Regions from separate parts of the Pseudomonas sp. 8_5_2 genome, predicted to be linked through region 2. Evidence: riboswitches for the same ligand, from Rfam matches in the RefSeq annotation. Region 2 holds a riboswitch; each other region holds the start of a gene.
What was found. A riboswitch is a leader RNA that binds a small molecule or an ion and turns the genes downstream of it on or off. The one in region 2 is predicted to bind cobalamin.

Region 1: linked by a shared signal. The riboswitch ahead of cobW (cobalamin biosynthesis protein CobW) and the one ahead of AC5O5R_RS17720 (TonB-dependent receptor) in region 2 are both predicted to bind cobalamin.
Region 3: linked by a shared signal. The riboswitch ahead of cobO (cob(I)yrinic acid a,c-diamide adenosyltransferase) and the one ahead of AC5O5R_RS17720 (TonB-dependent receptor) in region 2 are both predicted to bind cobalamin.
Region 4: linked by a shared signal. The riboswitch ahead of AC5O5R_RS13135 (CbtB domain-containing protein) and the one ahead of AC5O5R_RS17720 (TonB-dependent receptor) in region 2 are both predicted to bind cobalamin.

Annotation. Positions count from the first base shown of each region.
Region 1 is NZ_CM181238.1:2,745,814-2,748,006, reverse strand. It holds gene cobN (cobaltochelatase subunit CobN) at 1-283, opposite strand, end outside; gene cobW (cobalamin biosynthesis protein CobW) at 288-1,355, opposite strand; cobalamin riboswitch at 1,456-1,666, opposite strand; gene AC5O5R_RS12630 (glyoxalase superfamily protein) at 1,746-2,123, shown strand; gene AC5O5R_RS12625 (hypothetical protein) at 2,120-2,193, shown strand, end outside.
Region 2 is NZ_CM181238.1:3,833,750-3,835,942, reverse strand. It holds gene AC5O5R_RS17720 (TonB-dependent receptor) at 1-1,203, opposite strand, end outside; cobalamin riboswitch at 1,313-1,519, opposite strand; gene AC5O5R_RS17715 (outer membrane beta-barrel protein) at 1,683-2,193, shown strand, end outside.
Region 3 is NZ_CM181238.1:1,342,291-1,344,483, reverse strand. It holds gene AC5O5R_RS06155 (cobyrinic acid a,c-diamide synthase CobB) at 1-563, opposite strand, end outside; gene cobO (cob(I)yrinic acid a,c-diamide adenosyltransferase) at 560-1,171, opposite strand; cobalamin riboswitch at 1,292-1,511, opposite strand; gene AC5O5R_RS06145 (hypothetical protein) at 1,679-2,193, shown strand, end outside.
Region 4 is NZ_CM181238.1:2,864,564-2,866,756, reverse strand. It holds gene AC5O5R_RS13145 (LysE family translocator) at 1-139, opposite strand, end outside; gene AC5O5R_RS13140 (GNAT family N-acetyltransferase) at 271-750, shown strand; cobalamin riboswitch at 832-1,053, shown strand; gene AC5O5R_RS13135 (CbtB domain-containing protein) at 1,146-1,334, shown strand; gene AC5O5R_RS13130 (CbtA family protein) at 1,344-2,030, shown strand; gene AC5O5R_RS13125 (cobalamin biosynthesis protein) at 2,030-2,193, shown strand, end outside.

The DNA.
Region 1 (2,193 bases), 1.1 Mb from region 2:
AGCGCCAGTAGCCGACGCCGCCGTGCAGCGACACCAGGATGACCTTGGCATGGCGCAGCACCTGATCGACATACAGGTCGACCGAGGCGTGGTTCTGCACCTGCATCGGGTTGGCCAGGCGCAGGCTGGGGAAGTCTTCGGGCAATTGCTCGGCGGTATCGGCGAGCAATGCCAGGTGCGAATCGCCGCTGCAGAGAATCACCAGCTCGGCGGGTGTCTGGCCGAGGTCGGCAATGCTGTCATCCGGTACGAAGCCACCGGGCTGGGTCCGCAGCAGGTGCATGGGGTCAGGCGCCCAGGGCTTTGCGCAGGCGTGCTTCCAGCTGGGCCGCATCCAGGTCCTGGCCGATCAGCACCAGGCGGGTGATGCGCGGCTCGTCGGCGCGCCAGGCGCGGTCGAAGTGCTTGTCGAAGCGAGTCCCCACGCCCTGCACCAGCAGGCGCATCGGCTTGCCCGGGATGGCCGCAAACCCTTTGGCGCGCAGCACGCCAAACTCCACCACCAGCTGGGTCAGGGCATCAAGCAGCAGGCTTTCGTCGGCTTCGGGCAGGTCGATGGAGATGGAGTCGAAGGCGTCGTGGTCATGATCGTCATGGTCGTCGCCATCGTGGTGCGAGTCGTGGTGGGTACGGCGGCCATCGATGTGCGCTTCGGACTCGGCACCCACGCCCAGCAGCACGTCAATTGGCAACTTGCCGCTGCTGGCCTCGATCACCTTGACCGCTGGCGGCAGTTCTTCGGCCACTTCGGCACGCACTTTGGCCAAGCCCTCGGCATCGATCAGGTCGGCCTTGTTCAGCACCACCAGGTCGGCGCTGGCCAGCTGGTCGGCGAACAGTTCGTGCAGCGGCGATTCGTGGTCCAGGTTAGGGTCGAGCTTGCGCTGGGCATCGACCTGGTCAGGGTAGGCGGCGAAGGTGCCGGCGGCTACCGCCGGGCTGTCGACCACGGTGATCACCGCGTCGACCGTGCAAGCGTTGCGGATTTCCGGCCACTGGAAGGCCTGTACCAGCGGCTTGGGCAGGGCCAGGCCACTGGTTTCGATGAGGATGTGGTCGAGGTCGCCACGGCGCGCCACCAGCTCGCGCATCACCGGGAAGAATTCTTCCTGCACGGTGCAGCACAGGCAGCCGTTGGCCAGCTCGTAGACGCGGCCGCTGGCTTCTTCCTCGGTGCAGCCGATGCTGCACTGCTTGAGGATTTCGCCGTCGATGCCCAGCTCGCCGAACTCGTTGACGATGACCGCGATACGGCGGCCCTGGGCGTTGTCGAGCATGTGCCGCAGCAAGGTGGTCTTGCCCGAACCGAGGAAGCCGGTAACGATGGTGACGGGGAGCTTGGCCAGTGTTTTCATGTCGCAGTGCCCTTGGCAGAATGGCGCGGGCATGCAGGACGACAGCCGCAGGCCAGGCCGGCCGGGCTTGTTCGCCACCGGATCACCCCGCCCGGTTGAAAGTCGAAAACGTTGCGAGGCAGGTCTCCTGGCTGGCACCGTTCCAGTTGCCGGCTGAAGCCAGGCTGGCGGGATGACGCCTTCCCGCGCGCTGGCGCAGTGGCTGTGTCGATCCGTTGTCGGTGCTTACAGTTGCGGGGGCAGCCGCGGCTTGTACCGCGTTCCCGTCTTAGCTTCGGCCTGGCCGAAGAACCTCGAACTGGCAAGGCTACGCAGTGGCTGGCGGGTGGTCAACCACAGGTTGCGCAACTGCGCTAGAGTAGCGTCTTTGCCCACGGTCAAGGACGCCCCATGCCCCTCGCTCCCGCCATCCCGGTGCTGCGTATCTTCTCGGTCGAAAAGGCCAGGGAGTTCTACCTCGAATTTCTCGGTTTCACGCTGGACTGGGAACACCGCTTCAGCCCGGACCTGCCGCTGTACATGCAGGTGCATCGTGACGGCCTGATCCTGCACCTTTCCGAACACCATGGTGACGCGTGCCCCGGCTCGACGGTGTTCGCCCGCATCGACGACCTGCGCGCGCTGGAGCATGAACTGCAAGCGAAACAGTACGGCTACGCGCGGCCCGAAGCCGAGCGCCTGGACTGGGGCTTGCAGATGCAGGTGTGGGACCCGTTCGGTAACCGGCTGCGGTTCTGTCAGCAGATCGACGACGAGGCAAACCTGTGAAGGCATCTGGCAAGCGTGAAATGGCCAGGCTGGAGCGTGAACTGGTGATATGCCTGACCGATGCCTGCGA
Region 2 (2,193 bases):
CGGCTGCCACGGGTCGATGTAGTCGCCGCCCACATCGTCGTACGGCGCATTGCTGTCGATGTTGAAACGGACCTTGTTGTACTCGGCACCCACCACCGTCTTGCTGGCCAGCCCGAACAGGCTGTGATCGAAGGCGAACGTCTGACGGTCGCCGAACTGCTCCTGGTTGTGCTTGATCTCCAGGTAGCTGCCGCGTAGCAGCTGCTGGCGCGCGGCGTCCCAGCTGTACGCCTCGGCATTGCGCCAGTGGCGGCGGCTTTTCATGTAGTACAGCTGGTTGCTGGCGCTGACCTGGTCGCTCAGCGTCCAGTCCGTGGTCAGGCGGGTCCACTCATCGACGTAGTGCTGCTTGTCGTTCTGCACGTTGTAGTTCTTGTAGCGCAGGCTGCTGCGGTAGTGGCCGTCGATCAGCGGCGTGCCGTAGTAATTGGCAGGCTTGGCATCGCCGCGCTCGTGGGCGAGGGTGAAGCTGAGGTCGTCAGTGGCGTCGAAGCGCAACGCGGCGCTGAGCGCCAGGCTGTGCGAGGGGGTGCGGTCAACCCAGCCATTGCCGGCTTGCTGGTTCAGCGTAAGCCGGTAGCTCAGGCGTTCGTCCAGGCTACCGCCACTGTCCAGCCCGAGCTGCTGGCGGTCCCATGAACCGTAACCCAGGCGCAGGTGATTGCGGATGTCGCCGCTGAAGGGCTTTTTCGGGATCACATTGACCACCGCACCGGTTGCACCCTCGCCATACAGCACCGACGCCGGGCCACGCAGCACGTCGATGCGCTCCACCATCCACGGGTCGACCGGGAATGTCTGGGTGCCCGCGCCGGCATACATGCGCGCGCCGTCGAACAGCGTCATCACCGAGCCGTGCCCGGTGAAGCCGCGAGCTGCAAGCCCCGTCCCGCCATCGCCTGGCGAGCCGATGTAGGTAATGCCCGGTGAACGGGTTACCGCATCCTGCACGCTGAGGTTGTTGCGCTGCTGGATCTGCTCGGCGCTGATGCTGCTGGTGCTGGCGGGTGTTTCCAGGGCACTGAGGCCCAGGCGCGACCCGGCCGTCGTCGGGGTGGCGAGGTCGAGGATGCGGTTGTCGAACGTGTCGGTGATGGCCGTTGACGGCAGGGCCAGAGGCTTTGGGTCGAAGTCATCGGCCTGGGCCGGCAGGGCGACGGCCAGGCAGGCCGCCAGGGGGTGAAGCTTGAAGATACGGGACATGTCGTTCCACTGCTGCAGGAATGAATGCATCCCGGTGGAAAACACGCAAAGGCTTGCCGTGCAGGCGAGCGCGCGCACGGATTCCGGCCTGCGCCCGCCCACCGCGGGTTGCCAAACAAGGCTTCAGGCCGGTCTCCGGGCTTGCGAGGGGCATGAAACCTTCACCTTCCCATGCCTGAGCACAGTGGTATCTCGAAGGGTTCGCTCGCTTACCGTTGCGGGGGCAGCGCCGGACTTGTCGTGGGCAACACGATGCACCGGCTTCCCGTTTCACCTTGCGCGCGGCGGCGCAGGGCACCTGAAACTGGCGCGCATATGACCACTGCACAGCACGGTCGTCAACCATCGGGCTGACAGGCAATCGCGTGATGAACGGCAAATTCCTGAATATTTGCTGAAGCTTTTTCGAACTATCGCGCCGCCGGGCGTTTCGGAATGTGGGCTAGCTACCCGTTTACATGTCATGGAGACATAGATGCATGCCTACTCATAACCTGCTCCGCCACACCTGCATCCTTGCCCTGATGGGCACCCCGTTGGCAGCCCATGCCGCACCCAGCACCGACCCTCTGTTCACCGTCGGCATTCTCGGCGCCTACGACGAATTCAAGTTTCAGGGCGGCAGTGAAACCCAGACCGAACACGTTGACGAAGGCGGCATCTTTGCCGGCTTTGGCAACAAGATGACCGCAGAGTCCGGTTTCATTTACCAGCTGGGTGCCGAAGGCAAGTATGCCGAGAAGCACGACAACAAACTCAAGGAGGGGCAGGCAGGGCTGGACCTGGGCTGGCGTGCGGCGGTGGATGCGCGCAACTTCGTCGATGTGATCGTGGGCGGCGGCTACATGTGGTCACGGTTTGAAACCGAGCACCGCAGGATCGAAAGCGAACTCACCTACAAGGCGCCGTTCGCCAAGGCGGCGTTGGGTTACAACCACCAGTTCGATGCGGCCACCTTGCGCGTGGAAGCCGGTGTACGGCGAACCCTCG
Region 3 (2,193 bases), 2.5 Mb from region 2:
AGGTGACGGCTGGGCAGTTCGATGCCACGCTCGCGCGACAAGCCACCGTACCAGCGCAAGCCTTCGGTCAGGCTGCCCTCCAGCAGTTGCGCGTGGCGCAGGCTGCCGACACGGTTGGCCAGCACGCCGGCGAATGGCAGGTCGGCCTGGTAACGTGCCAGGCCCAGGGCCAATGCGCCGAAGGTCTGAGCCATGGCCGTGCCATCGATCACCGCCAGCACCGGCACGCCAAAGTGGCGCGCCAGGTCGGCGCTGGACGGCGTGCCGTCGAACAGCCCCATTACCCCTTCGATCAGGATCAGGTCGGCGTCACCTGCGGCTTGCCACAACAGGCGGCGGCTTTCCTCGGCACCGATCATCCACAAATCCAGTTGATAAACCGGCGCACCGCTGGCACGTTCCAGAATCATCGGATCGAGAAAATCTGGCCCGCATTTGAACACCCGCACCTTGCGCCCGTGGTTACGGTGCAAGCGGGCCAACGCAGCAGTAACGGTGGTCTTGCCCTGGCCCGAGGCCGGTGCCGCGATCAACACGGCGGGGCAATGACGGGGCTGGTTCACAGTTCTACGCCCTTTTGTGCGCGGATCCCGGCCTGAAAGGCGTGCTTGAGCATGCCCATTTCGGTCACCGTGTCCGCCAGCTCGATCATCTCGGGCTTGGCCGCACGGCCGGTGACGATCACATGCTGCATGGGCGGACGGGCCTGGATGTCGGAAAGCACCTGGTCAAGGTCGAGATAGCCATGCTTGAGGGCGATGTTCAGCTCATCCAGTACCACGAACTGCACGCTCGGGTCCTGCAGCAACTGGCGCGAAACGGCCCAGGCCGCTTCGGCGGCGGCGATATCACGCTGGCGGTCCTGGGTCTCCCAGGTAAAGCCTTCGCCCATCACGTGGTAGCGCACCTGCTCGGGGAAACGCCGGAAGAACAGCTCCTCACCGGTGCTGTTACGGCCCTTGATGAACTGCACCACGCCACACTGCATGCCATGGCCCAGGGCGCGCGCGAGCATACCGAAGGCCGAGCTGCTCTTGCCCTTGCCATTGCCGGTCAGCACCAGCAACAGGCCGCATTCGTTGGGGGAATTGGCGATACGTTCGTCGATGATCGCCTTCTTGCGCTGCATGCGCGCCAAGTGGCGTTCGTCGCGTTCGGTGGGTTCGCTCATCAGGGTTCTCCGCTGGCTGGCGCCACGGCAACGCGCGACGGCAGGTAATAGGCAGGCAAACGGAGAACGCGCAGGGGCCGCGGCCGCAGGCCACGGTGCACCGCGCATCACCCTCCGTGATGCCGTTGGCAGTTTCAGGCCGGTCTCCGGGCTTGTGAGCGGGCCTTGGCCCGGGCCTGCGCGCCTTCCCGGGTGCTGGCACCCAGTGGCCCTGCGCGGCCGCGACTCACCTACCGTTGCGGGGGCAGCGCCGGAATCGCGCCCTGCTGGCGCCCACCGGCTTCCCAGTTTCACCCTGCCAGGTCGAGGCTGGCAGGGCACCTGAAACACGCGCGAAGGTTAGAGGGTTGCACCCTGAGCGTCAATCGAACCGGGACCATTGCCGTCGAACAGGCACGCCACCGCGCAATGGCCAAATCCCCAAGGTGTGCCACACTCAACCCAGTGATGGCTCATAGCCATCACCCCCGAGTGAATGGGAACACACCTGCAACAGGAGAGCGCAGCATGCGAGGCCAGATCATCAACAACCCGCGCCTGGAGTTTCTCAGCCCCGTGCTGGAGCGCTGGGTCGACTGCATCGACCGCTTCAACCAGTTTGCCGGCGATGCTGAAGCCCCTTACTGGCACGGCGCCGCTGCCAACGTCGGGCTGCTGGCAGCGGCCGCCTGGCAGGCCGAGCTGGCAGCATTGCAGCAGTTCGCCGGCAAGAAGCAGCGCGACGAAGGCGAAAACGAAGGGCGTTGCGACCTGTCGATCATCAGCGCCGAGGAGGCCCTGTACCTCAGTACAAGCCAGCGCTGGCCGAAGGTCGGCCGGCTGGACATGGCTGGCGCCCTGCAACAGACCGCCGCCCTCGCCCGACAGGTCGCCTACCCGAGCCAGTTGAAGGCGGCGGCGCTGTTCATCAGCCCCTGGAAAGCAGGCCAGCACGCCAGCCCCGAAGAACTGCAGGACCTGGTCGACGACCTGAAAACGCATACCGCCTGCGCCATCGCCTGGTACTTCCCGTATGCCTATCG
Region 4 (2,193 bases), 970 kb from region 2:
CCACAGCGTGAGGAATCGAGCGGCGCACGCCGAAGTTCACCCCAGAGGCCAGCAACATGGTGTTGTTGGGGCCGGGCGTGATGGAGGACACGAAGGCAAACAGCACGAAGGCGGTCAGCAGGTCGGCAGAGGCGAGCATAGGGGCGGTCCACTTTCTTTATAGGTGCTGTCACACTAACGGAGTCGCCCTCCCCTGCGACCAGTACAGTTTCATTAAATTATGTAGATACACCTCACTGTATTGCTACCCGAATCAAGGAAGCCGTCAACATGAGCGTTACCATTCGCCCTGCCGTTCGCACCGATGCGCAACAGATTCTGGCCTTCATTACCGAACTGGCCGAGTATGAGCGTGCCCGTCACGAAGTGATCGCCAGCGTCGCCGACATCGAGCACAGCCTGTTCGACGAGGGCAGCACGGTGCATGGCCTGATGTGCGAACGCGATGGCCAGGCAATCGGCTTCGCCGTGTATTTCTACAGCTACTCGACCTGGCTCGGGCGCAACGGCATCTACCTGGAAGACTTGTATATCACGCCCGAGCAGCGCGGCGATGGCGCGGGGCGGCAAGTGCTGCAGCACATTGCGCGCGAAGCGGTAGCGAACAACTGCGGGCGGCTGGAGTGGAGCGTGCTGGACTGGAACGAGCCGGCGATCGGCTTTTACCAGAAGCTGGGGGCCGAGGCGCAGGACGAGTGGGTGCGCTATCGCCTGGACGGGGAGAAGCTGGCGGCGTTTGCTCGCGGTTGATGGGGCGGGAGAGGCGCTGTTAGGGGGGGCATCAGGGCCCAGCTCATATCCCGCAATTGACGCCACGCCCGCCCCATGCTCTCCTTATGCCTGCGTTCAGGTGCCCCTTCTGGGGTGAAACGGGAAACCGGTGCGTCGCGGCCCTTCAGCAGGGTCGGACAAGCCCGGTGCTGCCCCCGCAACGGTAAGCGAGCGAAGCGTCTGTACCACTGTGCCCGTAGTTCGGCATGGGAAGGTGACGCTTTTCAGGAGCCCTGCTCTTCCTCGCAAGCCCGGAGACCGGCCTGGCGTTCATGAACACCCCGCGGTGGGCGGGCGCTGTCGCATTCCCTGGGCAATCACGCTCGGGGCTGCCGCGCTTGTCCGTTGCCCACAAAAAAGCAGAGGAACGCGTCATGCCCGTCACCAGCGCCAAGCCACACAGCCTTGCCACCCCCACCACGCTAAGCCAACGCGTCGTCATCGCCGTCGGCGCCAGCCTGCTGGGCCTGTGCCTGGTCTACTTCGCCGGTTTTTCGCACATCGAGGCCGTGCACAACGCTGCCCACGATACCCGCCACAGCGCCGCCTTCCCCTGCCACTGAGTACGCCCGATGATCACGCGCATTGCCCGTACGGCGGGCTTCAGCGGGCTGCTTGCGGCCTTGTTGCTGACCTTGTTGCAAAGCTTCTGGGTGGCCCCGTTGATTCTTCAGGCGGAAACCTACGAGTCTTCGGCCCCGGCCGCACACCACGAACATGGCAGCGAAGTCGCTGCCCATGAGCACAGCGCCGAAGCCTGGTCGCCGGAAGACGGCTGGCAGCGCGTGCTGTCTACGACCGGTGGCAACCTGGTGGTGGCGGTCGGCTTCGCCCTGATCCTGGCCGCGCTCTACAGCCTGCGCGCTCCGAAGCGCGCCAGCACGGGGGCTTTGTGGGGGCTGGCGGGCTTCGCCGTGTTCTGCCTCGCGCCAACCCTGGGCCTGCCCCCAGAACTGCCAGGTACGGCTGCGGCCGACCTTGGGCAACGTCAGGCCTGGTGGATTGGCACCGCCAGCGCCACCGCCCTGGGCCTGGCCTTGCTGGCGTTTGCCCGCCACGGGCTGCTGAAAGCGCTGGGCGCCGTGCTGCTGGTGGTGCCGCATGTGATTGGCGCGCCGCAACCGGAGGTGCACGAAAGCCTGGCTCCCGAAGCACTGCAAGCCCAGTTCAAGCTGGCCTCCTGGCTGACCAACGCCGCCTTCTGGCTGGCCCTGGGCCTGCTAAGCGCCTGGCTGTTCCGCCGCTCAAGCCAGGCCTGATGCCGGTTTTTTACGCCGGTTTTGGCTGCCGCCGGGGCTGCCCGGTGGATACGCTGCTCAGCCTTCTGCGCCAGGCCCTGGATAATCAGGGCCTGGCGCTGGCCGACCTGCACGGTATCGCCAGCATCAGCCTGAAGGCCAACGAACCGGGGTTGCAGCAACT